4 regions of the Lentzea sp. NPDC042327 genome follow, and region 3 is predicted to be linked to each of the others. Evidence: riboswitches for the same ligand, from Rfam matches in the RefSeq annotation. Region 3 holds a riboswitch; each other region holds the start of a gene.
What was found. A riboswitch is a leader RNA that binds a small molecule or an ion and turns the genes downstream of it on or off. The one in region 3 is predicted to bind cobalamin.

Region 1: it holds a riboswitch for cobalamin, as region 3 does, so the genes downstream of both, AB0A63_RS08120 (ribonucleoside-diphosphate reductase subunit alpha) here and cobN (cobaltochelatase subunit CobN) in region 3, are expected to answer to the same signal.
Region 2: it holds a riboswitch for cobalamin, as region 3 does, so the genes downstream of both, AB0A63_RS08945 (CbtB-domain containing protein) here and cobN (cobaltochelatase subunit CobN) in region 3, are expected to answer to the same signal.
Region 4: it holds a riboswitch for cobalamin, as region 3 does, so the genes downstream of both, AB0A63_RS16440 (iron ABC transporter permease) here and cobN (cobaltochelatase subunit CobN) in region 3, are expected to answer to the same signal.

The regions. Positions count from the first base shown of each region.
Region 1 covers NZ_JBEZBX010000003.1:73,814-81,249, reverse strand. Annotated here, with positions in the region: gene AB0A63_RS08135 (LysR family transcriptional regulator ArgP) at 1-207, opposite strand, end outside; gene AB0A63_RS08130 (LysE family transporter) at 307-855, shown strand; gene AB0A63_RS08125 (hypothetical protein) at 821-988, opposite strand; cobalamin riboswitch at 1,052-1,262, shown strand; gene AB0A63_RS08120 (ribonucleoside-diphosphate reductase subunit alpha) at 1,365-4,730, shown strand; gene AB0A63_RS08115 (ribonucleotide-diphosphate reductase subunit beta) at 4,784-5,770, shown strand; gene idi (isopentenyl-diphosphate Delta-isomerase) at 5,756-6,340, opposite strand; gene AB0A63_RS08105 (MbtH family NRPS accessory protein) at 6,568-6,753, shown strand; gene AB0A63_RS08100 (serine/threonine-protein kinase) at 6,845-7,436, opposite strand, start outside.
Region 2 covers NZ_JBEZBX010000003.1:243,300-250,735, reverse strand. Annotated here, with positions in the region: gene AB0A63_RS08980 (PD-(D/E)XK nuclease family protein) at 1-71, shown strand, start outside; gene AB0A63_RS08975 (thioesterase family protein) at 68-832, shown strand; gene AB0A63_RS08970 (phosphoribosyltransferase family protein) at 1,093-1,722, shown strand; gene AB0A63_RS08965 (antibiotic biosynthesis monooxygenase) at 1,678-1,971, opposite strand; gene hisG (ATP phosphoribosyltransferase) at 1,968-2,828, opposite strand; gene AB0A63_RS08955 (phosphoribosyl-ATP diphosphatase) at 2,843-3,106, opposite strand; gene AB0A63_RS08950 ((2Fe-2S)-binding protein) at 3,213-3,863, shown strand; cobalamin riboswitch at 3,898-4,087, shown strand; gene AB0A63_RS08945 (CbtB-domain containing protein) at 4,119-4,307, shown strand; gene AB0A63_RS08940 (CbtA family protein) at 4,324-5,070, shown strand; gene AB0A63_RS08935 (HAD family phosphatase) at 5,067-5,723, opposite strand; gene metH (methionine synthase) at 5,716-7,436, opposite strand, start outside.
Region 3 covers NZ_JBEZBX010000006.1:237,640-245,075, forward strand. Annotated here, with positions in the region: gene AB0A63_RS17915 (EF-hand domain-containing protein) at 1-357, shown strand, start outside; gene AB0A63_RS17920 (hypothetical protein) at 492-1,034, opposite strand; gene folE (GTP cyclohydrolase I FolE) at 1,045-1,590, opposite strand; gene AB0A63_RS17930 (helix-turn-helix domain-containing protein) at 1,645-2,319, shown strand; gene cobN (cobaltochelatase subunit CobN) at 2,280-5,846, opposite strand; cobalamin riboswitch at 5,880-6,014, opposite strand; gene AB0A63_RS17940 (hypothetical protein) at 6,023-7,003, shown strand; gene AB0A63_RS17945 (precorrin-8X methylmutase) at 7,000-7,436, shown strand, end outside.
Region 4 covers NZ_JBEZBX010000005.1:551,622-559,057, reverse strand. Annotated here, with positions in the region: gene AB0A63_RS16455 (S8 family serine peptidase) at 1-1,441, shown strand, start outside; gene AB0A63_RS16450 (3-isopropylmalate dehydrogenase) at 1,759-2,796, shown strand; gene AB0A63_RS16445 (YciI family protein) at 2,861-3,280, opposite strand; cobalamin riboswitch at 3,364-3,507, shown strand; gene AB0A63_RS16440 (iron ABC transporter permease) at 3,542-4,564, shown strand; gene AB0A63_RS16435 (ABC transporter ATP-binding protein) at 4,564-5,304, shown strand; gene AB0A63_RS16430 (ABC transporter substrate-binding protein) at 5,301-6,281, shown strand; gene cimA (citramalate synthase) at 6,484-7,436, shown strand, end outside.

The sequences.
Region 1 (7,436 bases), on a different contig from region 3:
TTGCCGACCGTAGCGGACGATCACCTCACCGGACGGCGTGAGCCGCACCGGGCGGGCGCGGACCAGCAGGACCCGGCCCGTGCGCTGTTCGAGCGCCTTGATGCGTTGCGAGACAGCGGAAGGCGTGACGTGCAACGCGGTGGCGGCGGCGTCGAACGTGCCGCTGTCCACCACCGCGAGCAGCGTGCGCACCAGGTCGAGGTCCATCACGAGCGCTAATGGTACGTAAGAATCTTCAGCTGGCCTCATCAAGAACGCGTCAATAGCGTGGACCGCGTGACAGACCTGCTGCTCGGCTTCGGCACCATGATGACCCTGATCGTCGCGATCGGCGCCCAGAACGCTTTCGTGCTGCGCCAAGGACTTCGCCGCGAGGCGGTGGCGAAGGTGGTCGCCGTGTGCGCCGTGTCGGACGCGGTCCTGGTCGCCGTGGGCGTCGCCGGGTTCGGCGCGATCGTCACCCGGTGGCCGCAGGCGGTCACCGTCGCCGCGGTCGTGGGCGGGCTCTTCCTGCTGGGGTACGGGTTCCTGGCCGCGCGGCGCGCACTGCGCCCGCAGGCCCTGCACGCCGACACCGGCGCCCGGCACCGGCCCGTGCTCACCGCGATCGCGCTGACGTGGCTCAACCCGCACGTCTACCTCGACACCGTGCTGCTGCTCGGGTCGATCGCCGCCGGCCGCTGGCTCTTCGGCGTCGGCGCGGTGACGGCGAGCATCACCTGGTTCGCCGCGCTCGGGTTCGGCGCCCGGCTGCTCAGCCCGCTGTTCGCGAAGCCGCGCGCGTGGCGCGTGCTGGACGGCGTGATCGCCGCCGTGATGATCAGCCTCGGGGTCGCGCTGATCGCCGGGACGTGACCAGCGCGGCGACCGCGCAGCCGGCCAGCACGCCGCTCGTCACCGGCGCCGCGGCTCCCGCGAACAGCGACGCGGAGGCGAGCCCCGCACTGAGCAGAGCACCGTAGAAGACCCGCGGCCGAACCTCACCCACGCCGACCACCCTACCCAGGGGACACGCATGTTGGGTGGTGATCAAGGACCCACCACCACATGTAGTATCTGCCGCACTGGTGGTTCACCGGCCCGGACAACGGGCCGGTGAGGCAAGAGGGAACCCGGTGCGAGTCCGGGACTGCCCCGCAGCGGTGAGTGGGAACGAAAGCCGTCAACGAAGCACTGGGTCGCGAGACCTGGGAAGCGACGGCCGGTAGGCGCGAGTTCGACGCCCACGAGTCCGAAGACCTGCCACCGGGGTGCGCGCAAGCCTGCGCGCACGACACGGTGCCCCGAGGGAGGGCAGCTGTGTGCACCGGTGAACGGTGCGCGCATGCGCTTTTCCTCCTGGGCCCAGCTCGCGAGGAGAGAGCGTGCCCGACCGCCTTTCAGTGGTCATCGAGGAAGCCTGTGCCGATCTTCCGAACGCATCGGCCGAGGCGGTGCTGACCGAGACCAAGCGGAACCTGTACCACGGCATCACCGACGCCGAGCTCGCCCTGGCGCCGATCATGGCCGCCCGCGCGATGGTCGAGCAGGACCCGGACTACTCCTGCGTCAGCGCCCGCCTGCTGCTGGACCGGCTGCGCACCGAGGCGTGCGGCGTCCCGCTGTCGCACGCCGAGATGACCGAGCGCTACCCGTCGTACTTCGCCTCGTTCGTGCGGCACGGCGTCGACTGCGGCCAGCTCGACCCCCGGCTGACCTCGTTCGACCTGGCCCGCCTGGGATCGGCGCTGGACCCGTCCCGTGACCTCCGGTTCCAGTTCCTGGGCCTGCAAACCCTGTACGACCGCTACTTCCTGCACCGCGACGGCCGCCGCTACGAGCTGCCGCAGGCGTTCTTCATGCGCGTGGCCATGGGCCTCGCCCTGGAGGAGGACGACCCCGACGCCCGCGCGGTCGAGTTCTACGAGCTGCTGTCGTCGTTCGACTTCATGTGCTCGACACCGACGCTGTTCAACTCCGGGACGACCCGGCCGCAGCTGTCGTCGTGCTTCCTGACCACCGTGGCCGACGACCTCGGCGGCATCTTCCACGGCATCAGCAACAACGCGCTGCTCTCGAAGTTCGCGGGCGGCCTGGGCAACGACTGGACGCCGGTGCGCGGCATCGGCGCGCACATCAGGGGCACCAACGGCACGTCGCAGGGCGTGGTGCCGTTCCTGAAGATCGCGAACGACACGGCCGTGGCCGTGAACCAGTGCTTCGCACCGGACACCGGCGTCCACACCGCCGACGGCGTCAAGGCGATCAGGGACGTCGTGGCCGGCGACCTCGTGCTCGGGGTGAGCGGCACCTACCGCGAGGTCACCGACGTCATGCTCTACGACCAGGTCGACCCGATGGTCGAGGTGGAGGTCGAGCACTCCGCCGCACCCCTCAGGGTCACCGCCGGACACCCGTTGTACGCCGTCAGGGGCGTGCCGCTCGGCCAGGAGAACGCGCGGACGCTCAAGCAGCTCGCCGGCGACGAGGTGCGGCCGGAGTGGGTGGACGCCGGTCGGCTGGAGAAGGGTGACCTCGTCGCCAGGGTGGTTCCGCGGGAGGTCGTGCCCGTCGCCGGTTTCAGCGAGGACGATGCTCGTCTGTACGGCGTCCTGCTCGGTGGCGGGCACCTGTCGGAGGACGGGGTGCGGTGGGGTGTCTCCGGGAAACCCGGGCTGGACGCGCACCTGGACTTCGTCCGCGAGCACCTGTCGGCGCGCGGTGTCCCCTTCCGGGAGAACGGCCGCGACGACACCCACGTGTGGATCCACTGGGCCTCCGAACCCGAGGTGGGTGCCTCCGCGTTCCCGTTCACGCCTGAGGACCTCTACGACGACGACCGCCGGAAGCGGATCGCCCGCAGGTTCTCCCACCTGCCGCACGCCCAGACCCGGAAGCTCCTGCAAGGCCTGCTGGAGTCGAGCGGCGGTGCCTCCCGCGGCGTCGAGGTCCACTTCACCACGACGTCGCGGTCGCTCGCCGCGGGTGCCCGCTACCAGCTGCTGCGCCTCGGCATCCCCTCTGCCGGCGAGGACCTCGACGTCGGGGTTCCCGCCGTCGAGGGCATCGCCGAACTCGCCGGCTGCCGCCCGACCACCGAGCCAGACTGGGTCGAGCACCGGGGCATGGTGTTCTCGCGCGTCCGCGACGTGCGGGAGACCGAGGTGGTCCCCGAGGTGTTCGACCTCGAGGTCGAGACCGACGAGTCCTACCTGACCACGGCCGGCCTCGCCCACAACGGCGGGAAGCGCAAGGGCGCGGTCTGCGCCTACCTCGAAACCTGGCACATCGACGTCGAGGAGTTCCTCGACCTGCGCAAGAACACCGGCGACGAACGCCGCCGCACCCACGACATGAACACCGCGAACTGGGTGCCGGACGAGTTCCTGCGCCGGGTCCGCGCGGGCGGCACGTGGACGCTGTTCTCCCCCGACGAGGTGCCGGACCTGCACGACGCGTTCGGCGCCGAGTTCGCCGAGAAGTACCGCGCCTACGAGGCCAAGGCCGACGGTGGCGGGATCAAGGTCTTCCGCCGGGTCCAGGCCGTGGACCTGTGGCGGCGCATGCTCACGATGCTGTTCGAGACCGGCCACCCGTGGATCACGTTCAAGGACCCGTGCAACCTGCGGTCACCGCAGCAGCACAGCGGCGTGGTGCACTCGTCGAACCTGTGCACCGAGATCACCCTGAACACCGCGGTCGACGAGGTCGCGGTGTGCAACCTGGGGTCGGTCAACCTCGCCCGGCACGTCACCGAGGACGGCATCGACCACGCCCGGCTCCGCAAGACGGTGCGCACGGCCGTGCGGATGCTCGACAACGTGATCGACGTGAACTACTACACGATCCCGGAAGCCAGGAACTCCAACCTGCGGCACCGGCCGGTCGGTCTCGGGCTGATGGGGTTCCAGGACGCGCTGTTCACGCTCGGCACGCCGATGGCGTCGCAGGAGGCCGTGGAGTTCGCGGACCGCAGCATGGAGGAGATCAGCTACTACGCCATCGAGGCGTCCGCCGACCTGGCCCGGGAACGCGGCGCGTACCGGTCGTTCGACGGGTCGCTGTGGTCGCGGGGCGTCCTGCCGATCGACTCGGTCGAGATCCTCGCGCGGCACCGCGCCGCGGACGAGCTGGAGCAGGACCGCGGGTCCACGATGGACTGGGCCGCACTGCGGGCCAAGGTGCGGCAGGGCATGCGGAACTCGAACGTCATGGCCATCGCGCCGACCGCGACCATCGCGAACATCGCCGGCGTGAACCAGTCGATCGAGCCGCTGTACCGCAACCTCTACGTGAAGTCGAACATGTCCGGCGACTTCACCGTCGTCAACCCCCACCTGGTGCGGGCGCTCAAGCAGCGCGGGCTGTGGGACGAGCAGATGGTCTCCGACCTCAAGCTGCACGACGGCAGCCTCGGCGCGATCGACCGGGTGCCGCCCTACCTGAAGGCCCTGTACGCCACGGCGTTCGAGGTCGACAGCGCCTGGCTGGTCGAGGCGGGCTCGCGCCGGCAGAAGTGGATCGACCAGGCGCAGTCGCTCAACCTCTACCTGGCCGCGCCGAGCGGCCGCAAGCTCGACGAGCTCTACCGGCTGGCGTGGCTGCGCGGGCTCAAGACCACGTACTACCTGCGGACGCAGAGCGCGACGCACGTGGAGAAGTCCACGTTGCAGGGCACCGACGGCAAGCTCAACGCCGTCTCCCCCGTCGCCTGCTCCACCACCGACACCGACTGCGAGGCCTGCCAGTGACCGACCACATCATCGACGCCGGTGCCGCGCGGGTCGGCGTGGACGACAAGGCGATGATCAACTGCCGTGCGGACGTCAACCAGCTGCTGCCGCTGAAGTACCACTGGGCGTGGGAGAAGTACCTGGCCGGCTGCAACAACGCGTGGATGCCGACCGAGGTGTCCATGCAGGCCGACATCGGCCTGTGGAAGTCGAAGGACGGCCTCACCTCGGACGAGCGCCTGATGATCAAGCGCAACCTCGGCTTCTTCGCCACGTCGGAGTCGTTGGTGGCCAACAACATCGTGCTCGCCGTGTACCGGCACCTGACCAACCCCGAGTGCCGGCAGTACCTGCTGCGCCAGGCGTTCGAGGAGGCCGTGCACACCCACACGTTCCAGTACGTCTGCACCTCGCTCGGCCTCGACGAGGGCGAGCTGTTCAACATGTACCGGGAGATCCCGTCCATCACGGACAAGGCCGCGTGGGCGTTGCAGTTCACCCGGCACCTGGAGGACCCGGGGTTCCGCACCGGCACACCCGACCGCGACCGGGCGTTCCTCAAGGACCTCGTCGCGTTCTACGTGGTGTTCGAGGGCATGTGGTTCTACACCGGGTTCGCGCAGATCCTGTCCCTGGGGCGGCGCAACAAAATGGTCGGCGTCGCCGAGCAGTACCAGTACATCCTGCGCGACGAGTCGATCCACCTGAACTTCGGCATCGACGCGATCAACCAGATCAAGCTCGAGAACCCGCACCTGTGGGACGACGCGTTCCAGGCGGAGGTGCGCACCATGCTCGCGGAGGGCTGCGAGCTGGAGATCGCCTACGGCCGCGACACCATGCCGAACGGCATCCTCGGGCTGAACTCCGAGCTGTGCGAGCAGTACATGCGGTTCATCACGAACCGCCGCTGCGCACAGCTCGGGCTCGAGCCCGTGTGGGAGCCGGCGGAGAACCCGTTCCCGTGGATGTCGGAGATGATGGACCTCAAGAAGGAGAAGAACTTCTTCGAGACCCGCGTCATCGAGTACCAGAACGGCGGCTCACTGCAGTGGTGACAGCACCACGGCCTTAGGGAGCCCGGCCCGGTCCGCCACCGGCCACGCGAGCGGATCGGGCCCGAGCTCCACGAGCTCGGCGACCTGCAGGCGGGACCACGGCGACACCGGCCGGGTCCCGTCCAGGACGCTCGAGGCGTACACGCTCCACGGCACGCGCTCGGTCGAGTCGACCTCGTCGGGGTTCGGCACCGGCTCGGCGTCGGACAGCACCCGGAACACCGGGCACATCTCGTTCTCGACGACACCGTCCATCTCCGCCCGGTAGCGGAATGCCGGCAGGACCAGCTCGGGCACGCCGACGTCCATGCCGAGCTCGTCGCGCAGCCGCCGCCGCACCGCCTCGGCCATGTCCTCCTCCGGCAGGGGGTGGCCGCAGCACGTGTTGGTCCACAGGCCGGGGAACGTCTTCTTGTGCAGCGCCCGGCGGGTGAGCACCGTGTTGCCGGCCGAGTCGAAGACGTAGCTGGAGAACGCCAGGTGCAGCGGCGTGTCCGCGTGGTGCACGACAGCCTTGTCCTCGACGCCGATCGCCGAACCGTCCTCGCCGAGCAGGACCACCTGTTCCACAGTCACGACCACACGTAACCACACTCGGGCGGGGCACCGGAACCTGGGCGCCGACATCGTTGTCGTCGAGAGCCGGTGGGTGGCTCGCGGGCGGCAGGGCAACGCGGCGCGCAGCAGTGTGGCACGCCGACACCCGGTGGCCGTGAGGACTCCGCGCAGCGGCAACCCGGCGGCGACTTGAGCGCGCGCCGAGCGCCGCCCGAGGTGGTCCACGTCACCCTGGACGCATGACCCCGTTCGCTTCGGCTCACACCATGTTCCTGGTGCTGGTCAGCCCGGCGGGCCAGTACTCGATCTGGCCGGCGGTGCTGCAGGTGCCCGCCGGCTGGCAGGTCGTGCACGGCGTGGCCGGCCGGCAGTCCTGCGAGGACCTCGTCGCCGTGCTCCGCGCCGATCTGCCGATGGCCGCCTGACCGCACGTGCGACCCCGATGTGATCCACGCCATCACCTGGCGTGCCGGGCACCGTGGCGCCAGCCGTGACGACCACCTGCGGGTGGACCGATCAGCGCCCGTCGTAGGAGCGCGGCAGGTACCAGGCCAGTGCGGCGCGCAGCTCGGCGACCTCGCGGTCACGGCGGCGGCGCGAGCGCTCGTGGGCGATCGGGAACACCCGCACCCCGCCGTGGTGGGCGCCGAAGAACCGGCGTGGCGCCGGGTCCTTGAGCCAGACCACGACCCACGGGCGCTTCTTGTGCGGCACCACCCGCACGCGCGCCAGCTCGTACCACCAGTACTGGTGGAACTTGCCGTTGCGGGTGGTGGCGATGCCCTCGCGACTGATCTCCACGACCACCTTGCGGCGCGCGGACGCGCCGAAGAACCGCGCGGCCCGCACCACCAGCACGCAGAACGCGGCCAGCGCCAGCAGCTGCGTCGCCCCGTTCGCCTGGGCGGCCGGGTCGGCGATGGCGGCGGCGAGCAGCGCGGCGGCCAGGTTCACCACGCCCCAGCTGAACGGCACGATCCGCGACGTCGAGAACGTGGCGGCGGCCGGGGTCATCGGGGCGGGCAGCTTCGTCGTCGGCGGCTTCGCGACCTGCGCCAGCAGCCGGGTGACCTCGGTGGGCTCCGGGCGCTTGGCCGGGTCGCGGTGC
Region 2 (7,436 bases), on a different contig from region 3:
ACGGCACCCCGCCGCCCTACCCCGGCTGGCCGGAGCCCGACGACACCGAACCCCTCCAGGACCGCGACTGATGCCCGCCTTCTACCTCCCGCTGGACGAGCACACCTACCGCTCGACCCCGCACACGGTCGGCCCGTGGGGCCCGGACAGCCAGCACCTCGGCCCGCCCTCCGCACTGCTCGTGCGGTCCCTGTCGGACACCGACCGGCTGCTGGCCCGCGTGACGTTCGAGGTTCTCGGCCCGGTCCCGGTGGCCGACCTCACCGTCACCACGGCGGTCGAGCGGCCCGGCCGCTCCGTGGAGCTGGCCTCCGCCACCCTGTCCCACAACGGCCGCGCGGCCCTCGTCGCCCGCGCCTGGCGCATCTCGACCTCCGACACCACCCCGGTGGCCGGCGGTTCCGGCGTCCCGCTGCCCCCGCCGTCGGCAGCGGTGCCGATGGAGGTCCCCGAGCACTGGGGCGGCGGCTACCTCTCCGCCGTCGAGTGGCTCTCCCTGTCCGGCGGCATCTTCACCCCCGGCGACGCCCTGGTGTGGGCCCGCCCCCTGGTCGACGTGGTCGAGGGCTCCCCCATCACCCCGCTGGAACGGCTGTTCGCCGTCGTCGACTCCTCCAGCGGTGTCTCGTCCCGCGTGGACATCCGCAAGTGGTACGCCATCAACACCGACCTGACCGTGCACCTGCACCGCCGTCCCGTCGGCGAGTGGGTCGGCCTGGACGCGCGCACCACCATCGGGCCGGACGGCGTCGGGGTGGCGACGAGCACCGTGCACGACGTTGAAGGGCCGGTGGGGGCGACAGCGCAGGCCCTGTTCGTGCGCGAACGCTGACTCGGCACGCAGTCTGCTGTGGACATCCCGAGGACGTTGCTCTCGATGCCCAGTGCGCGGGTCTGCGTCTCACTGGTGAGGGCCGGCACGAGCGCGACCAGGACGAGTGCGGCCGCCTTTCCCAGGTGGCGCAGACCAGAAGGCGCTCAGAAGTCGTCCCAACACACCGCGCCGTTGCACCGGGCGAAGTAGCTGCCAGCGGCTTTACGCCGTTCGTGCGTGCCGCGGGAACGGGGACGGGGCGTAGCGTCGGCGGGACTGTGAAGAGGTTCGCGAACCGGCGGGAGGCGGGCCGCGCCCTGGCCGCGCAGCTTGCGGAGCACACCTGGCACGACCCGCTCGTGCTGGGGCTGCCGCGCGGCGGTGTGCCGGTGGCGGCGGAGGTCGCGGAGGTCCTCGGGGCTGAGCTGGACGTCGTGGTAGCGCGCAAGATCGGCGCGCCGGGGCACCCCGAGTACGGGGTCGGCGCGGTCGCGGTGGACAGCGCGCCGATCTACGACGCCGCGGTGCTCAGAGCGCTCGGGCTCACCGAGGAGCAGCTGGCCGCGGGCTGCGACCGCGAACGGGCCGAGGCCGCGCGCAGGACCGCGCTGTACCGGCGGGACCGGCCGCCGCTCGTGGTCGAGGGGCGGGACGTGGTCGTGGTCGACGACGGGCTGGCCACCGGTGTCACCGCGCGGGCCGCCCTGCACTGGCTGGAGCGACGAGGGCCGAACCGCCTGGTGCTGGCCGTGCCGGTCGCCGCGAGGCAGTCGGTGCGCACGTTCAGCACGCCCGTGGTGGCGGTGCTCCTGCCGCGGCACCTCGGTGCGGTGAGCCGGTGGTACGACCGCTTCGAGCAGACCTCAGACGCCGAGGTCCTCGAAGTGCTGGACCACCGGGAACGGTGAGTAGAACCGGTGCAGCAGCTCCGACCACCGGGCGTAGGACGGGCCCTGGCGGAACCCGACCGTGTGCGCCTCGACCGACTCCCACTGCACCAGCAGCAGGTACCGGTTCGGGTCCTCCAGGCACCGCGACAGCCGCAGGCCGAGGAAGCCCGGCGAGGCGGAGATCAGCTCCCGCGCCTCGCCGAAGACCTCCTCGAACTCCGCCGCACGTCCGGGCAGGACGTCCAGCACGGCGTGCTCCAGGATCACAGGCGGCAGAACCGGATGTCCGAGGCCAGGATCGCCTTGGCGCCGATCGCGGCCAGCTCGTCCATGACCCGGTTCGCGTCGCGGCGGCGGACCATCGCCCGCACCGCGACCCAGTTCTCGTCGGCCAGCGGCGCGACCGTCGGCGACTCCAGGCCCGGCGTGAGGCTGATCGCCTCGTCCAGCAGCGTGCGCGGGCAGTCGTAGTCCAGCATCAGGTACTGCTGGGCGAACACGACGCCCTGCAGGCGGGCCTGCAGCTGCTTCTTGGCCGGCGACAGCTCCGAGCCCGCGCGGTGCACGAGGACCGCCTCCGACTCGCAGATCGGCTCGCCGAACGCCACCAGGTCGTGCTGGCGCAGCGTGCGGCCGGAGCCCACGACGTCGGCGATCAGGTCGGCCACGCCGAGCTGGATGGAGATCTCGACCGCGCCGTCGAGGCGGATCACCGTGGCGTTGATGCCGCGGCGTTTGAGGTCGCGGCCGACCAGCTTCGGGTAGGCGGTGGCGAGCCGCTTGCCCTCCAGGTCCTCGACCGTCCAGTCGGTGCCCCGCGGGCCCGCGTAGCGGAAGGTGGACCCGCCGAAGCCCAGCGCCAGCAGCTCCTCGACGGAGGAACCGTTGTCGTCGGCACCCGAGTCGGCGGCCAGGTCGCGGCCGGTGATGCCCAGGTCGAGGTCACCGGACGCCACGTAGATCGCGATGTCCTTGGGGCGCAAGAAGAAGAACTCGACCTCGTTGTTCGGGTCGAGCACGGTCAGGTCGCGCGGCTCGTGCCGCTGCCGGTAACCGGCCTCGGTCAGCATCGCGGAGGCGCGTTCGGCGAGCGCGCCCTTGTTCGGGACTGCTACGCGCAGCATCGGTCAGCTCTCCGTCAGAGGTACTTGTAGACGTCGTCGAGGGTCAGGCCGCGGCCCAGCATGATCACCTGGAGGCGGTACAGCAGCTGCGAGATCTCTTCCGCGAGCTTCTCGTCGGACTCGTACTCGGCGGCGATCCAGACCTCGCCCGCTTCCTCCAGGACCTTCTTGCCCTGCGCATGGACGCCGGCCTCAAGCGCAGCCACGGTGCCGGAACCCTCCGGCTTGGTGCGGGCTCGTTCGGTCAGTTCGGCGAACAGCGAGTCGAAGGTCTTCACGGGGGCACATCCTCCCACCTCCGGACGGGTGGTCCACACCGCGGTCACCTCTGTTCCAGCCCGTGGACGTGATCTGTCCTGCATGGACACCCAGTAGCGTGAATCTGTGTCGGAGTTCGCCGAAGTCCTCGCAGCGCTGCGCCAGGTGCGCGGCATCAACCCGTTCTTCGCGCTGGACGTGGGCCGTCCGGACGACTCGTGGCTGCCGGGGACGGCACTGCTCGAAGGCCCCGCCCTCAGGGAGACCATCGACGCGATCGCGGCCCGCTACAACGCCGCCGAGCCCCGCGTCGCCGCCAGCCTGTTCTTCCTCAGCTACACCGCGCGGCTGCTCAGCCCGCTCACCGCGACGGACCTGCCGATCGACGTGCGCCCGGAGAACCTGTGGTGGCAGCACCACCGCCGCAACGGCCTGAGCGTCCGCATCGACACCCCGCGGCTCGGCCCGCGCCCGGCGGAGGCGCTCGCACCGGTCGTGGAGGCGGTCCACGCGGTCGTGCCCGTGGCACGCGGTCTGCTGTGGGGCAACGCGATGTCGAACATCGCGGGCGCGCTGAAAATGGTGGTGCGAGCGGGTGCGCTGAGTGCGGAGGAAGCGGAGGAACGCGGCAACCGGCTCATGGCAGCGCCACCGTTCGAAGGTGCCGGGGAATTCGTCACCCTGCCCGGCGAGGTCGCGTTCCTGCGCCGGTCGTGCTGCCTTTACTACCGCGTTGCCGCAGGTGGGAAGTGCGGGGACTGCCCTCTTGTGAAGTGATGAAGACGACAACTCTTATGGCCGGTTGTGCGTGAACCGCCGTTCACCTTACGGTGCACGCGCCGCAGTGACGGGAAGCCGGTGGAAATCCGGCGCGGTCCTCGCCACTGTGACCGGGAAGCGATCCCCGCCGAGCACGTCACTGGTCCCGCGAGGGGCTGGGAAGACGCGGGGGCAGCGTTGATCCGGGAGTCAGGAGACCGGCTGCGGCGCCGTAAGGAGTTTCACCTTCCACGAGGTATGGAGGAGCCCGTCATGACGAGCCCCGCAGCAAGCCTGTCCGCCGTCCGCGTGCCCAAGTGGGCCTTCGCCGTCTCACTGCTCGGCCTGATCGTCACCTACCTGGTCCTGCAGGAGAACGGCCTCGCTCTCGGTGCGAGCTCGGAGCTGCTGCACGAGTTCTTCCACGACGGCCGCCACGCCCTCGGCGTTCCCTGCCACTGATCCGCTGATCACGCAGATGACGACGTACAAGTCGATCGCACTGCGCGGACTCGCGGCCGGCGCCATCGCCGGTACCGCCTCCGCGCTCGTGCAGCTCCTGGTCACCGAGATCCCCATCCGCGCAGCACTGGCGGTCGAGGAGGCCCGCGCCCCCGCCGGTGACGGCCACTCCCACTCGCACGGCGAGGAGGGGCTGGTCAGCCGCGGCGTCCAGATCGCGGGCGGCATGCTCGGCGTGGTGATCGTCGGCATCGCCGTCGGCCTGGTGTTCGCCACGGCCTACGCGCTGTCGAAGCGCTGGTTCGCCGACCGCACGCCGTTCACCCGCAGCACCGCGTTCGGAGTCGCCGTGTTCGGTGCGGTGGCGCTGCTGCCGTGGCTGAAGTACCCGGCGAACCCGCCCGCGGTGGGCGACCCGGACACGGTGAACTACCGCACCGCGCTGTACCTGGGCGTGGTGGTGGCCGGTCTGGCGATCGTCTGGGGAGCGAGCTGGCTCGCCTCGGCGCTGGCCGCGCAGCCGCACCCGGTCCGCGTGACCGCGGTGCTGCTCGCGGTCGTGGCGGCGGTGGCGGTGGTGCTGGTGGCGTTCCCCACGCCGCCGGACACGATCCCGGCGGACATGCCGGTGGCCGTGCTGTGGCAGTTCCGCCTCAGCTCGCTCGCCCAGCTGGCCACGCTCCACATCGGTCTCGGCGTGGTGTTCGGCCTGCTGGTCGATCCGGCGACACGCCGGGCGAAGGCACCCGTCGCGGCTCTCTAAAGAGCGCGCAGCACTTCGAGGTCGACGCCGACGAGGGAGTCGCGGAACACCCGCCGCTCCCCCGCCGGCACCTCGACGTCACACGGCACGACCAACACGGTGCACCCGGCCGCCACCGCCGAGGCGACACCGGTCGGCGAGTCCTCGACCGCCATGCACCGCGCCGCGTCCACGCCGAGCAACCGCGCCGCCTTCAGGTACGGCTCCGGCAGCGGCTTGTTCAGACCGTCCACCTCGTCGCCGCACACCGTCACGTCGAACAGGTCACGGCCGATGGTGTCGAGCGCGACCTCGGTCAGCGACCGTTCGGTGGAGGTCACCAGCGCCATCGGCACGCCGGACGACCGCACCGCGCGCAGCGCCTCGGCAGCGCCCGGACGCCACGGCAGACCGGTGCGGAAGACCTCCTCGGTGCGGCGGGAGATCCACGCGGCGCCGTCGGCCATGTCGGCGTCGGTCGGTTCGATGCCGACGTCGGCGAACAGCAGGCGCATCGTCGTGGGGACGTTGCTGCCGACCATGCGTTCGCGGGTCTCCACCGACAGGACCCCGCCGAGCTTCTCGGCGTACTCGTAGAGCGGGATGTCCCACAGCTTCTCGGAGTCCAGCAGCGTGCCGTCCATGTCCCACAGGACAGCTTGCGGGTCAGACATTGAAGTACTTCGCCTCCGGGTGGTGCGCCACGAAGGCGTCGGTGGACTGTTCCGGGTGGAGCTGGAGTTCCTCGGACAGCGTGACGCCGATGCGGGCCGGGTCGAGCAGGTCGACGACGCGCCGGCGGTCTTCCATCTCGGGGCAGGCGCCGTAGCCGAACGAGTACCGCGCGCCGCGGTAGCCGAGCTTGAAGTACTCCTCGACGGCGGCGGGGTCTTCCTGGGCCACTGACCCGCCCGCCGGCCACACGAGCTCCTCGCGCACGCGCTTGTGCCAGTACTCGGCCAGCGCTTCGGTGAGCTGGACCCCCAGTCCGTGGACCTCCAGGTACTCACGATACGCGTTCTTGCCGAACAGCTCGTTGGCGTAGTCGGCGATCGGCTGGCCCATCGTCACGAGGTGGAACGCGATGACGTCGACCTCACCCGACGAGCGGGCGCGCCAGAAGTCGGCCAGGCAGAGGCGCCGATCCTTCTTCTGGCGCGGAAAGCGGAACCGGAAGCGCTCCGGCGCGTCCGGGGAGGGCTCGGTCAGGATGACCAGGTCGTTGCCCTCGGACACGCACGGGAAGTAGCCGTAGACGACCGCGGCGTGGGCAAGAACACCTTCTGTCGCAAGGCGTTCCATCCAGTACCGCAGCCGTGGCCTGCCCTCGGTCTCGACGAGCTCCTCGTAGGTCGGGCCGCCGCCGCGCGTGCCTTTGAGGCCCCACTGGCCCATGAACGTCGCGCGCTCGTCCAGCAGCGCGCTGTAGTCCGCGACGGGAATGCCCTTCACCACGCGGCTGCCCCAGAACGGCGGCACCGGCACCGGGTTGTCGGTGGCCACGTCGGAACGACCGGTTCCCGCTTCTTCCTCTCCTGCCGCGGCTTTGCGGGCCGCGGCGATGCGCAGCGCACGTTCGCGGCGGGCCTTGCGCTCGGCGGCCTTCGCCTGGGCCTCCGGGTCGACCAGAGGGGTCTCTCCGCGTTTCGCCGCCATGATCGCGTCCATCAGGCGCAGGCCCTCGAACGCGTCGCGGGCGTAGCGGACGTCGCCCAGGTACATCTCGGTCAGGTCGTTCTCGACGTAGGCCCGGGTCAGGGCGGCGCCGCCGAGCAGCACCGGCCAGCGGGCCGCGACGCCCCTGGAGTTCATCTCCTCCAGGTTCTCCTTCATGACCACGGTCGACTTGACCAGCAGGCCGGACATGCCGATCGCGTCCGCGCGGTGCTGCTGCGCGGCCTCCAGGATGGCGTTGATCGGCTGCTTGATGCCGATGTTCACGACCTCGTAGCCGTTGTTGGACAGGATGATGTCGACGAGGTTCTTGCCGATGTCGTGCACGTCGCCCTTGACCGTGGCGAGCACGATGCGGCCCTTGCCGCCGTCGTCGGACCGTTCCATGTGCGGTTCGAGGTGCGCGACGGCGGTCTTCATGACCTCGGCGGACTGCAGCACGAACGGCAGCTGCATCTGGCCGGAGCCGAACAGCTCGCCGACGGTTTTCATGCCCGCCAGCAGCGTGTCGTTGATGATCTGCAACGCCGGGCGTTCGTCCAGTGCGAGGTCCAGGTCCGCTTCCAGGCCGTTGCGCTCGCCGTCGACGATCCGGCGCTCCAGCCGTTCGAACAACGGCAGCGCGGCCAGCTCCTCGGCGCGCGACGCGGAGTTCGACTTGGTGGTGACGCCCTCGAACAGCTCCATCAGCTTCTGCAGCGGGTCGTAGCCCT
Region 3 (7,436 bases):
GAGGTGATGATGGGCTGGTGGGCCACCCTCACGTCGGCGGCGGGCACCGACCGGGTGAGCATGGACGACGTGCTGTCCATCGTGGACGTGCTGCCGCGGAGCCCGGAGGCGGTCACCGGCACGGCGCACGCGATGTTCGGTGCCGTGGACGCCAACGGGGACGACTACGTGTCGCCGGAGGAGTTCCAGACGATGATCTCCGCGTGGCTCGGTCACGACGGTGCCACCGACTTCGCGGCCCTCGACTCCGACGGCGACGGCAGGCTGTCGCGCGACGAGTTCGCCCAGCTGTGGCTGGAGTTCTGGTCCGGCGACGACCCCTCCGCCGCCGGCACCCGCGTCTTCGGCCCTCTCTGACTCCCCCTGCTGCTCCGGCAGGCAGGGGAGTCAGAGAGGGCCGGGGCGATCATGGTCGGCGGTGGCGGTCGCGGTGGACGCGACGGTCGTGCGCTGCCTGCTGGTGCCCGCGGCGATGGGGGTGCTGGGCGACCTCAACCGGTGGGCGCCGGGCGCACGACGGCGAGGCGACCGGACCCGCCCTCCCACGAGCCCGTGACCACGCCGACCACGTCACCGTCGGCGGGGCGCGGCAGCACCAGGCGGTCGAGCTCGACCACGACCGGACCCCCCACCGCGCGCCGCAGCTCGCCGCGAGCCTCGGCGGCCAGGCTGCGGCTGCCCGGCTCCGAGGTGCCGCCGGTGGTGACGAGGTCGAGCACGGCGGCGTGCCAGACGGGGTCGGTGACGGCGTCGTAGATCCACCGCGGGCCCAGGACGCTGTGCTCGGCGGTCGTGAGGAGCGCGCCACCGTCGAGCGGCGCCGGCCGGTAGGTCAGCGGGACCTGGTAGACCGACTCACCCGCCCGCAGCAGGTGCGTCTCCACGCCGACCTCGCCCGCGGGGTCGGAGAACCGGAAGTACCCGACCGGCCGCAACGGCCCCTCGCCCGCGTACCAGTCCTGCCGCGCCACCCAGGCGGGCACGAAGTCGCGGAACGGCGGTGTCAGCGCGGCCCCGGCGTGGATGTTCCCCATGTCCCGCAGGTTACGCGTGCACCAGCGTGAAGAACTCCTGCCGGGACGCGGGGTCCTGCCGCAACGCGCCCTGCAACGCCGAGGTCACCGTGCGGGCCCCGCTGACCCGCACCCCGCGCAACGCCATGCACATGTGCTCGGCCTCGATCACCACGCCGACGCCCTTGGGCCGCAGGTGTTCCTGCAGCCAGTCGGCGACCTGCTTGGTCAGCCGCTCCTGCACCTGGAGGTCGCGGGCGAACATCTCCACGACCCGCGCGAGCTTCGACAGCCCCAGGATGCGCTCCCCCGGCAGGTACCCGACGTGCGCGATGCCGTGGAACGGCAGCATGTGGTGCTCGCACAACGACTGCACCGGGATGCCGCGGGCCAGCACCAGCTCGTCGTAGCCCTCGTCGTTGGGGAACGTGGTCAGGTTGAACGTCCGGGGCGTCAGCAGCTCCTCGTACGCCTCGGCGACCCGGCGCGGCGTGTCGGCCAGGTGTTCGGAGTACGGGTCCTTGCCCAGCGCCTTGAGCAGGTCCGTGACCGCCTTCTGCGCGCCCTCGACGTCCATGCCGCCACGGTAGTTCGGCTGGCCGAATTTAGTCAATGGGAGTAGTTTTTAGAGATGGCCGACCCCGTCGCCGCCGTCGCGGCCCTGGACGAACCGAACCGGCGCAGGCTGTACGACCTCGTGGCCCGCCGGACCGCGCCGATCAGCAAGGACGAGGCCGCGCAAGCCGCCGGACTGCCCCGCACGACCGCCGGGTTCCACCTCGACAAGCTGGTCGAGATGGGCCTCCTCACAGTCGTGCACCAGCGCCGGACCGGACGCGGCGGACCGGGCGCGGGCCGTCCGGCGAAGCTCTACCGCCGTGCCGAGGAGCAGATCGCGGTGTCGCTGCCGGACCGGCGGTACGAGGCCGCGAGCCACCTGCTGACCGACGCGCTCCTCGAAGCCGAGACCACCGGTGAGCCCCCGCGCGAGGTCCTGCGCCGCCGCGCGCACGAGTGGGGCACGGCCCTCGCGGCCGCCGCGCGGGGCGACCTCGTGCAGGCGCTGGAGGACTTCGGGTTCGAGCCGCGGGCCGGGGACGGCTCGGTCCTGCTGGGCAACTGCCCGTTCCACAGCCTCGCGCAACGCCACACCGAGCTGGTCTGCGGCCTGAACCTCCGCCTGCTCACCGGCCTGGCCGACGGCATCGGGGCGGGCTACCGCGCCCGCCTCGACCCGTCACCGGACCACTGCTGCGTGCGCCTCGATCAGGCGCCGTCCTCCAGGTCGCCCTCGGTCTCCAGGTAGGCCGCCCTCAGCGCGTCCAGGGTGGCCTCCTCCGGGTGCTCCCACATCTTGCGCTCGGCGGCCTCCAGCAACCGTTCCGCGATGCCGTGCAACGCCCACGGGTTCGAGGTCTGCAGGAACTTCCGCGTCTCCGGGTCGAGCACGTAGGTCTCGGTCAGCTTCTCGTACATCCAGTCGGCGACCACGCCGGTCGTGGCGTCGTAGCCGAACAGGTACTCGACCGTGGCCTGCAGCTCGAACGCGCCCTTGTACCCGTGCTGGCGCATCGCGTTGACCCAGCGCGGGTTCACCACGCGGGCGCGGAAGATCCGCGAGGTCTCCTCGGTGAGCGTGCGGGTCCGCACCGCCTCCGGGCGCGTGCTGTCCCCGACGTACGCGGCGGGCGCCTTGCCGGTCAGCGCCTTCACCATCGTGACCATGCCGCCGTGGTACTGGAAGTAGTCGTCCGAGTCGGCGATGTCGTGCTCGCGGGTGTCGATGTTCTTGGCCGCCACCGCGATCCGCCGGTACGCCGACTCCATGTCCGCGCGCGCGGCGATGCCGTCGACACCGCGACCGTAGGCGTAGCCGCCCCAGACCGCGTACACCTCGGCGATGTCCTGCGAGTCGCGCCAGTTGCGGCTGTCGATCAACGGCAGCACGCCGGCGCCGTACGCACCGGGCTTCGAACCGAAGATCCGCAGCGTCGCCCGGCGGTGGTCGCCGTGCTCCGCCAGGTCCTGCACCGCGTGCGCCCGCACGAAGTTCTGCTCCGCCGGTTCGTCCAGCGCCGCGACCAGCTGCACCGCGTCGTCCAGGAGGGACACGACGTGCGGGAAGGCGTCGCGGAAGAACCCGGAGATCCGCACGGTGACGTCGATGCGCGGCCGGCCGAGCTCGTCGAGCGGGACGACCTCCAGACCGGTCACGCGGCGGGACTGGTCGTCCCACACCGGTCGCACGCCCAGCAGCGCGAACACCTCGGCGATGTCGTCACCGGCGGTGCGCATCGCGGACGTGCCCCACACCGACAGACCCACGGACGGCGGCCACTCGCCGTCGTTGTCGGCCCGGTAGCGCTCCAGCAGCGAGTCCGCCATCGCCTGGCCGGTCTCCCACGCGAGCCGCGACGGGATGGCCTTCGGGTCGACCGAGTAGAAGTTGCGGCCGGTCGGCAGCACGTTCACCAGGCCGCGCAACGGGGAACCGGACGGACCGGCCGGGACGTAGCCACCGTCGAGCGCGTGCAGGACGTGCGTCATCTCGTCGGTCGTGCGGGCGAGCCGCGGCACGACCTCGACGGCCGCGAACTCCAGGATCTTCTGCACGTCGGTGTTCTCGTGCAGCGTCTTCGCCACGGCGGCGTCCCAGCCCGCGTCCTCCATCGCCTGGACGAGCACGCGGGCCTGTTCCTCCACGGTGTCAACGTCTTCACGCGCCGTGCCGACGAGTCCGAGCGCCTCGCGCAGACCGGGCAGCGCCGCGACCTGACCGCCCCACATCTGCCGCGCCTGGAGCATCGCGAGCACCAGGTTGACGCGGGTCTCCCCCGCCGGCGCCTGGCCGAGGACGTGCAGGCCGTCGCGGATCTGGACGTCCTTGACCTCGCACAGCCAGCCGTCGACGTGCAGGATGAACTCGTCGAACTCCGCGTCGTGCGGCCGGTCGTCGAGCCCCAGGTCGTGGTCGAGCTTCGCGGCCTTGATCAACGTCCAGATCTGCGCGCGGATCGCCGGCACCTTGGCCGGGTCCATCGCGGAGATGTTCCCGTACTCGTCCAGCAACTGCTCCAGCCGCGCGATGTCGCCGTAGCTGTCCGCGCGGGCCATCGGCGGCACGAGGTGGTCGACCAGCGTGGCGTGCGCGCGCCGCTTGGCCTGCGTGCCCTCACCGGGGTCGTTGACGAGGAACGGGTAGATCAGCGGCAGGTCGCCGAGCGCCGCGTCCGTGCCGCAGGACGCCGACATGCCGACGGTCTTGCCCGGCAGCCACTCCAGGTTGCCGTGCTTGCCCACGTGCACCACGGCGTCGGCGCGGAAGCTCGACTCGATCCAGTGGTAGGCACCGAGGTAGTGGTGCGAGGGCGGCAGGTCCGGGTCGTGGTAGATCGCGATCGGGTTCTCGCCGAACCCGCGCGGCGGCTGGACCATGACGGTGACGTTGCCGGACTGCAGGGCCGCGAGGACGATCTCGCCGTCCTTGTCCTTGCTGCGGTCCACGAACAGCTCACCGGGCGCTTCACCCCAGTGCTCCCGCATCGACTCGCGGAACTCCTCCGGCAGCGTCTCGTGGAACCGCCGGTAGTCGGCGGCCGCGATGCGCACCGGGTTGCTCTCGAACTGCTCCTGCGTCAGCCAGTCCACGTCCTGGCCGCCCGCGGCGATGAGCGCGTGGATCAGCTTGTCGCCGTCGAGCTCGTCGACGCCCGGCAGGTCGTCGCCGATGTCGTAACCGTGCTCCCGCATGGCCTTCAGCAACCGGACCGTGGAGGCGGGTGTGTCGAGGCCGACCGCGTTGCCGATGCGGGAGTGCTTGGTCGGGTACGCCGACAGCATCACGACGACCCTGCGCTCGCCGACCGGGATGTGCCGCAACCGCGCGTGCCTGGTCGCGATGCCCGCGACGCGCAGCGCCCGTTCCGGGTCGGCGACGTAGACGGTGAGACCGTCGGAGTCGATCTCCTTGAACGAGAACGGGACCGTGATGATCCGGCCGTCGAACTCGGGGATCGCCACCTGGGTCGCGGTGTCGAGCGGTGACAGGCCGTCGTCGTTGGAGTCCCACTGCTCACGGCTGGAGGTGAGGCACAGGCCCTGCAGGATCGGCACGTCCAGCGCCGCCAGCGCACCCACGTCCCACGCGTCGTCGTCACCGCCCGCGCTCGCGTTCGCCGGGTTCGTGCCGCCGGCCGCGAGGACCGTCACGACCAGCGCGTCGGCCTGCCGGAGCGTGTCGAGCAGCTCGGGTTCGGCGGTGCGCAGCGACGAGCAGAACACCGGCAGCGGCCTGCCGCCCTTGGCCTCGATCGCGTCGCACAGCGCGTGCACGAACGCCGTGTTCCCCGCCACGTGGTGTGCGCGGTAGTAGAGCACCGCGACCGTCGGGCCCTCCACCGCGGCCGGCTCGCGTTCCAGCACCCCCCACGTGGGGGTGGCGGCGGGCGCGGCGAACCCGTGGCCGGTCAGCAGGATCGTGTCCTCGAGGAACTTGTGCAGCTCGGCGAGGTTTCCTGGCCCGCCCTGCGCGAGGTACAGGTGCGCCTCCGCGCACACGCCGCCCGGCACCGTCGACAGCTCCATGAGCGCCGCGTCGGGCTGCATCTCACCGCCGAGGACGACCACGGGCAGCGGCTGCGCGAGCAGCCAGTCGAGGCCCTCCTCCCACATCCGGCGGCCGCCGAGGATGCGCACGACGACCAGGTCCACGCCCTCGACCAGCGCGGGAAGGTCGTCGGTGGTCGTGCGCGAAGGGTTGCCGAGCCGGTACTCGGCGCCACTCGCACGCGCCGACAGCAGGTCGGTGTCGGAGGTCGACAACAGCAGGATCACGCGGGCTCCATCCCTCGTGGGGTCCTCGCCCCAGGTCACGGGTCGCGACGAAGCGGAGTTCCTGACTCCCGGCGAGTTCGCTGGTCACAGTGGCGGGACCGCGCCGGATTCGCACCGGCTTCCTCCTGCGCTTCGTCGTTCGGGCTCACCCTAACCGGCGGGTTACAGTCCGACCTATGCGTACTCACCCGGATGCCTGCCCCGGCGCCGTCGAGCTGCACCAGGCGGCCGATGGCGGGCTGGCCCGCATCCGGGTCCCCGGCGGCACCCTCTCCGCAGCTCAGTGGGACGTCGTGCGCACCGCCGCGGCCGAACTGGGGTCGGGCGTGCTGGAGCTGACCTCGCGGGCGAACCTCCAGATCAGGGGCCTCACGTCGGGGGTCGAGCTGGGTGCCCGCCTGCGTGCGTGCGGCCTGCTGCCGTCGGACACCCACGAACGCATCCGCAACATCATCGCCGCGCCCCTGGACGACAACCAGGCGCTGGTCGACGCACTGGACACCGCCCTGTGCTCCGACCCGTCACTCGCCGCCCTACCAGGGCGTTTCCTGGTGACGGTGGGTGCTTCGGTGAGCGGTCTGGGCGGCGACATCGGCCTGGTGGACGACGCGCTCCTGCTCGCCGGTACCGATACAGGTGTCCGGGTCGACGACCCCGTGGACGCCGTCGTCACCGCCGCCCGGCTGTTCCAGGAGCTGCGCGGCACGGCCTGGCGCCTGTCCGAAGTGGACGGCGGTGTGCGCAAGATCACCGCCCACCTCGGCACTTCCGCCGCACCGCGCGTCACCCCGGCTGTGACTCCTGTCGCACCTTCACCTGTGACACCAGGCGTTCCACTGGGCCGGCTCGACGCCGGTCAGCTGCCGGGCACGGCCCTGCGCCTGACCCCGTGGCGCTCCCTCGTCGTGCCGCCGGGCACCGACACGTCCGGCCTGATCACCGACCCCGCCTCGCCGTGGCACGGGGTGAGCGCGTGCACCGGCAAGCCGGGGTGCGCGAAGTCGTTGTCGGACGTCCGCGCCGACGCCCGCGCGTGGCTCGGCACGCCCCACTCGCGGCCGGTGCACTGGTCGGGTTGCTCACGCCGATGTGGTCGTCCGGCCGGTGATGTGATCGAGTTCGTCGCGACCGGCGACGGCTACGAGGAGATCAGGTGACGGAGTACATCAGGGACGGCGCGGAGATCTACCGGCAGTCCTTCGCCACCATCCGCGCGGAGGCAGACCTCACCGCCTTCCCCGCCGACGTCGCCCAGGTCGTGGTCCGCATGATCCACGCCTGCGGCATGACGGACCTGCCGCGGGACGTCGGGTTCTCCCCGCACGTCGTCCGCGACGCCCGCGCGGCGTTGCGCGCCGGCGTCCCGATCCTGTGCGACGCCAACATGGTCGCGTCCGGCGTGACCCGCCGGCGCCTCCCCGCGGACAACGAGGTCCTCTGCTACCTGCAGGACCCCCGTACCCCCGCACTGGCGACCGAGATCGGCAACACGCGCAGCGCGGCGGCACTCGAACTGCTCGCCGACCGCTTCGACGGCGCGGTGATCGCCATCGGCAACGCCCCCACCGCCCTCTTCCACCTCCTGGACCT
Region 4 (7,436 bases), on a different contig from region 3:
GCACCCGGACTGGACGCTGGAGGAGGTCAAGGCCTCGATCATGAACACCGCCGGTGCGGACGTGAAGGAGAACGGCAAGACCTTCGCGCCCAACCGGGTCGGCACCGGCCGCGTGGACGCCAAGTCCGCGCTGGACAACCAGGTGCTGGCGTTCGTCGAGGACGACCACGGCTACGTGAGCGCCAACTTCGGCACCGTCGAGGTCTCGAAGCCGGTCTCCAGGAGCAAGACCATCAAGATCGTCAACAAGTCCACGAAGCCGGTGGAGTACAAGGTCGGCTACACCGCGGCCACGACGATCCCCGGCGTGAGCTACGTGCTCTCGCAGGACAAGGTCAAGCTGAGCCCGCGCGGCGTCGCCCGCGTCAAGGTGACGCTGAAGATCGACGACCCGAAGGCGCTGCGCAAGACGATCGACCCGACCGTCGCGACGACGCAGCTCGACACGCCGCGCCAGTTCCTCGCGGACGCCTCCGGTCGCGTGACCCTCACGCCGACCGCCGGTGCCGTGGTGCCGCTGCGCGTGTCCGTCTACGCCGCGCCCAAGCCGGTGGCCGACATCAGCACCTTCCCGTCGCTGCGGTTCCGCGGCGGCGACAAGCAGGCCGTGCTCAACCTGAACGGCCGCGGCGTCGACCAGGGCACCGGCTCGCAGGCGTACCGCTCGCTGGTCAGCGTCCTGGAGCTGCAGGCGTCCTCGCCGAAGCTGCGCGACTGCCGCCGCAACGTCACCGAGAACTGCGCGCTCAACGAGACCGCCAAGGGCGGCGACCTGCGCTACGTCGGCGCGGCCTCCACGGCCCCGCTCGCCAAGGCCCAGGGCAGGCCGGAGGAGGCGCTGCTCGCGTTCGGTGTCGCGACGTGGGGCAACTGGTACAACCTCGGCGTCAACACCGTCCCGTTCATCGACATCGACACCACCGGTGACGGGGTCGCGGACTTCGAGACGTTCGCGACGCGCCTGACCGACACCGACCTGCTGGTCGCGACCACCGTCGACCTCAAGACGGGCCTGGAGGTCGACATCCAGGCGGTCAACAACCAGTGGGGCGACGTCGACACGAACACCGCCGACACCAACGTCGCGGTCCTGCCGGTGCTGCTCACCGCACTCGGCATCGACCCGGCGAAGGACACCTCGCGGATCTCGTACACCGCCGGCACCACGGGCTACTACGTGGCGCCGGGCAACGCGAACGGCCTGATCGACGTCATCGACCGCCCGCTGTCCTTCGACCCGCTCAAGCCGGGTCTGTGGGTGCAGGGCGGCGGTGACGCGGCGCTGTCGTACCTCGCGAAGCCGGGCACCGCGCTCGTGGTGAACCGGGACGCGAAGGCCCTGGAGCTCGACAAGTCCGAGGGCCTGCTGGTGCTCAACCACCACAACGCCACCGGCGACCGCGCCTCTGTCGTCACCGTGCGGGCCAGCGGCCGCTCCTAGCCCCTTCTCCTCCGACGTTTGCTGAAGTCCACGCGGGGACCTTTCGTACTCTCAGAGAGTACGAAAGGTCCCCGCGTGCGTTCCGGGGGAAGTGGGGTTACTGCGTGGAACTGCCGGGCGTCACCCCTTGACGCGACCCTGTTCCTGCGATCGAGTGACACTCGAAAGCGCGGAATGGGCCGTGTGGGTGTCCCGCAGTACGGGAGATAACACCCCGATGGGGTGTCCGGCATGCGGCGAGCGGCCGTGGTGCCGGTAACCTTTCGCGGAGGAAAGTAGTCCCACCAATTGGGGACTGACACCTGGGAGGTGTGTGGATGCGGCTCGCAGTGATCCCAGGAGACGGGATCGGGCCCGAGGTCATCGCTGAGGCCCTGAAGGTCCTCAACGAGGTCGTTCCGGCGGCCGAGATCACTCGCTACGACCTCGGCGCGGCGCGCTGGCACGCCACGGGAGAGTTGTTGCCCGAGTCGGTGCTCGGTGAGCTCCGCCAGCACGACGCGATCCTGCTCGGAGCGGTAGGCGATCCGTCGGTGCCGAGCGGAATCCTGGAGCGCGGCCTGCTGCTGCGCCTCAGGTTCGAGCTCGACCACCACGTGAACCTCCGCCCCGCCCGTCTCTACCCCGGCGTCCGCAGCCCGCTCGCGGACCCGCCGGAGATCGACATGGTGGTGGTCCGCGAGGGCACCGAGGGCCCGTACGCGGGCAACGGTGGCCTGCTGCGCAAGGACACCCCGCACGAGATCGCCACGGAGGTGTCGCTCAACACGTCGTTCGGCGTGGAGCGCGTGGTCAGGGACGCCTTCGCGCGCGCCTCGGCCCGTCCGCGGCGGCACCTGACGCTGGTGCACAAGACGAACGTCCTCACGCACGCCGGCTCGCTGTGGTCGCGCGTGGTCGAGGAGGTCTCGTTGCAGCACCCGGACGTGACGGTGGCGTACCAGCACGTGGACGCGGCCACGATCCACCTGGTCACCGACCCCGCCCGGTACGACGTGATCGTGACGGACAACCTGTTCGGCGACATCCTGACCGACCTCGCCGCCGCCGTCACGGGCGGCATCGGCCTGGCCGCGTCGGGCAACATGGACGTGACGCGGCGCAACCCGTCGATGTTCGAGCCGGTCCACGGTTCGGCACCGGACATCGCGGGCCAGGGCATCGCCGACCCGACGGCCGCCGTGCTGTCGGTCGCGCTGCTGCTCGACCACCTCGGCGAGCACGAGGCGTCGCGCCGGATCGAGGCGTCCGTGGCGTTCGACCTGGCGACCCGCGACCACCAGTCGCCGGGCGCGACGTACGCGATCGGCGACCGCCTGGCCGCCCTCGTGTCCTCGAACGTCCGCACGGGCTGACCGTTGTAGTGCACGCGGGGAGCTTTCGTACTCTTGTAGAGCACGAAAGGTCCCCGCGTGACATTCACAGCTGGGCGGTGGACTCGCGCCAGGCGCGCTCCTTCTGGATCCACTCGTTGTCCTGCGGAAACTCGTCGATCGTCGGCACGCGGCGGATCTCGGTCTTGAACCCGGGCCCGGCCATCGGCATCCGCTTCGCCCACTCGACCGCCTCCTGCAGCGAGGACACGTTGAGCAGGTAGAAGCCGCCGAACAGCTCCTTGGTCTCGCCGTACGGGCCGTCCGTCACGATCGCCGGTTCGGCGGAGAAGTCGACGACGACGCCCTCGGACGGGTCGGCGAGGCCCTCGGCGGCGAGCAGCACCCCGGCCCGGATCAGCTCGTCGTTGAACGCGCCCACGACCTCCAGCATCTTGTCGAAGTCGAGCTCGCCCATGTTCGCGTAGGCCTCGTCGGTGGCGCGCATGATCAGCATGTACTTCACGGTGGTCTCCCTGCGTTGTGCCCTGCTCGCTGACGTCCACAGGTCGAACGGGCACCCCGCCGGATCGACATCACAGCGGAGAAATTTTCGAACTTCCTGTTTGCGCAGGTAGGGTCACCTGAAGTCGTGCGTGGGGGAAGACCGGTCGAAGTCCGGCGCTGACCCGCAACGGTAGGTCCCCGGCCAGGGGACGAGCCCGAATGCCCGCACACGGCAGACATAGGACTCCAACTCCTGCCGTGGACTGCGGGAAGGGCACATGTGATCGGGAAGATCAGCGCGCTCGTCGGCGTGCTCGTCGTCAGCATCGTGGCGGGCGTCGCGCTCGGCCCCGTCTCCGTCCCCTTCGGCGTCACCGCCGACCTGCTGTGGCAGGCGGTCACCGGCGGCACCGTGCCCGCCCACCTCGCCGGGCAGTACCACATCGTCTGGAACATCCGGCTGCCGCGCGTGCTGCTCGCCGCCGTCGTGGGCGCGGGGCTGAGCGCGGTCGGCGTCGCGATCCAGGCGATGGTCCGCAACGCGCTGGCCGACCCGTACGTGCTCGGCATCTCCTCGGGGGCGAGCGTGGGTGCCACGGCGGTCGCGACGATGGGGGTGCTGTCCGGGCTCGGCGTGTACGCGCTGTCGACGGGGGCGTTCCTCACCGGGCTCGGTGCCACCGCGCTCGTCTACCTCACCGCGCGGTCGAGCGGGGCGCTCACGCCGTTGCGGCTCGTGCTGACCGGCACCGCGCTCGCCTACGGGTTCTCGGCCGTGGCGATGCTGCTGGTGTTCCAGGCACCGCACGGGGAGGCGGCGCGGGCGGCGATGTTCTGGCTGCTCGGCAGCCTCGGCGGGGCGGACTGGAGGTCGTTGCCGGTCGCCACGGTCGTGACCGCGCTGGGCATCGCCTACCTGATGGCCAAGGCGCGGCCGTTGAACGCGCTGGCGATGGGCGACGAGACCGCGACCACGCTCGGGGTGAGGGTGAACCGGTTCCGCACGCACCTCTTCGTCGTCACCGCGGCCATGACCGGGGTGCTGGTGGCGGTCAGCGGGGCCGTCGGGTTCGTCGGGCTGATGCTGCCGCACCTCACGCGCATGGTCGTGGGCGCCGACCACCGCAAGGTGCTGGCCCTGGCACCGCTGGCGGGTGCGAGCTTCCTGGTGTGGGTGGACGTCGCCGCGCGGATGCTCGCCGCACCCGAGGAGCTGCCGCTCGGCGTCATCACGGCCGCGCTGGGCGTGCCGTGCTTCATCTTCCTGATGCGCCGCAGGGCGTACGTCTTCGGAGGCCGCTGATGCGCGTCGAGGTGCACGACGTCACCGTGCGGAACATCATCTCCGGCATCACGCTGCACGCCTGCGACGAGGTGGTCGGCATCGTCGGGCCGAACGGCAGCGGCAAGTCGACGACGTTGCGCTGCGTCTACCGGGCGCTGCGACCGGACGCCGGCGCGGTCCTGCTCGACGGCGAGAACGTCCACAGGCGACAGGGCCTCGCCCGCGACCTCTCCGCGCTGACCCAGGAGTCGCAGGTCGAGTTCGACTTCACCGTCACCGAGGTCGTGGAGATGGGCCGGCTGCCGCACGACCGCGACCCCGTGCGCGACGCCGCTGTCGTCGCCGATGCTCTGGCCACAGTGGACGTCGGGCACCTCGCCGCCCGCAGCTTCCTCAGCCTTTCCGGCGGGGAGCGCCAGCGGGTGCTGATCGCCCGCGCCATCGCCCAGCAACCCCGCGTGCTCGTGCTCGACGAGCCGACCAACCACCTCGACATCCGCCACCAGCTCGACGTCCTCGCGCTCGCGCGGGGACTCGGCGTCACCGTCCTGACCGTGCTGCACGACCTCAACCTCGCCGCGTCGTACTGCGACCGCCTCTACGTCCTCGACGAGGGCCGGGTGGTCGCCTCCGGCACCCCGGCGGAGGTCCTCGTGCCCGAGCTCGTCGCCAAGGTCTTCCACGTCACCGCACACGTGGTCGCCCACCCCACGACAGGAGTCCCCCAGCTCCTGTTCGACCAGGAGGTCACCCCGTGAGAACCGCACTCGTCACCGCCGCCCTGCTGCTCGTCTCCGGGTGCGGCGCCACGGTCGCGCAGGACACCTCCGCGACCGAACCCGTCACCGTCACCAACTGCGGGCAGCAGGTGACCTACGACAAGATTCCGTCCAAAGTGGTCACCAACGACACCGGCATCACCGAGCTGATGTTCGCGCTGGGCCTCAGGGACCACATGGCCGGCTACGTCGTCAACGGCATCGACACCGTCGACGTGCGGACCTCGCCGTGGAAGGCCGACTTCGACAGCGGCAAGCACCTGTCCGACAAGATCTCCAAGGAGGTCGTGCAGGGCGCGAACGCCGACCTCGTGTTCGCCGGCTGGAACTACGGCTTCAGCGAGAGCACCGGCTTCACCCCGGACGCGTTGCGGCAGCTCGGGATCGCCACCTACCAGCTCACCGAGGCGTGCCGCAACGGCGTGGGCAAGCAGCGCGGCATCATGCCCGCCCTCGACGCGCTCTACACGGACCTGCGCAACCTCGGGAAGATCTTCCGGGTCGAGGCCAGGGCCGAGGAGCTGGTCAAGGGCTACCAGCAGCAGATCGAGAACGCCGGCAGGCTGATGGCCGGCAAGCCGCGGCCCAAGGTGTTCCTCTACGACAGCGGCCAGGACCAGCCGTTCACCTCCGGCAGGAACGCGGCCCCGCAGGACGTCATCTCCAAGGCCGGCGGCGACAACGTCTTCGGCGACCTCAACGACAGCTGGACCACGGTCAACTGGGAGGCCGTCGTGCAGCGCGACCCCGACGTCGTGCTCATCGTGGACTACGCCGACGGCGAGGCGAACACCCCGCAGGAGAAGCAGCGGTTCCTGGAGGGCTACGCACCGCTGCAGAACTCGCCGGCCGTGCGGAACAAGCGGTTCTACGCGCTGCCGTACGCCGCACTGGTCGAGTCGCCGCGCAACCCGGCCTCCATCGAGGCCTTCGCGCGGTACCTGTCCCGGGCGTGAACCCGTGACCAGATAGTGGGAGATTTCCTCCCGTCACTTGGTACGTCGTGCTGAGCTGTGGCACCATCCCGGTCATGGCTCAGCACACCGCCATCATTATCGACGAGCGCGTCGGGTAGTCGCCGCCCCTGGCACCCGACGCGCAGACCTCTCGCATCCGCGGGGGGTCTTTTTGTTTGTCCTGGACAGGAGATGACCCGCGATGGCCGGCCCCGCCGACGAGTTCCACGTCTACGACACGACGTTGCGCGACGGCGCACAACGCGAGGGCATTTCGTACTCCGTCACGGACAAGCTCGCGGTCGCGCGGCTGCTGGACGGGCTCGGCGTCGGGTTCATCGAGGGCGGCTGGCCCGGCGCTCTGCCCAAGGACACGGAGTTCTTCGCCCGCGCGGCGGCGGGGGACCTGGAGCTCAAGCACGCCGAGCTGGTCGCGTTCGGCGCGACCCGCAGGGCCGGTGTGCGTGTGGAGGAAGACCCGCAGGTCAAGGCGTTGCTCGACTCCCAGGCACCGGTCGTCACGCTCGTGGCGAAGTCGGACCTGCGGCACATCGAGCGCGCGCTGCGCACCGACGCCGAGGAGAACCTGCGGATGGTGCGCGACACCGTCCGGTTCCTCAAGGACAACGGCCGGCGCGTCTTCCTCGACGCCGAGCACTTCTTCGACGGCTACGCCTTCTCCCCGGACACCGCGCTGCGCGTGCTGGAGTCCGCTGTGGAGGGTGGCGCCGACGTCGTCGTGCTGTGCGACACGAACGGCGGCCAGCTGCCGCTCGGCCTCGCCGAGACGGTCGCCGACGTCATCGCGAAGACCGGCTTCCGGGTGGGGATCCACTGCCAGGACGACACGTCCTGCGCCGTGGCGAACACCCTCGCCGCCGTCCAGGCAGGCGCGACGCACGTCCAGTGCACCGCCAACGGTTATGGCGAGCGAGCAGGCAACGCGGACCTGTTCGCCGTCGTGGGAAACCTCGTGACCAAGCTCGGCCTGGAGGTGCTCCCGACCGGGGCGCTGGCCGAGCTCACCCGTGTCTCCCATGCGTTGGCCGAGATCGCGAACATCGCACCCGACACCCACCAGGCCTACGTCGGGTCGTCAGCATTCGCCCACAAGGCGGGTCTGCACGCGAGCGCGATCAAGGTGGACCCGGAGCT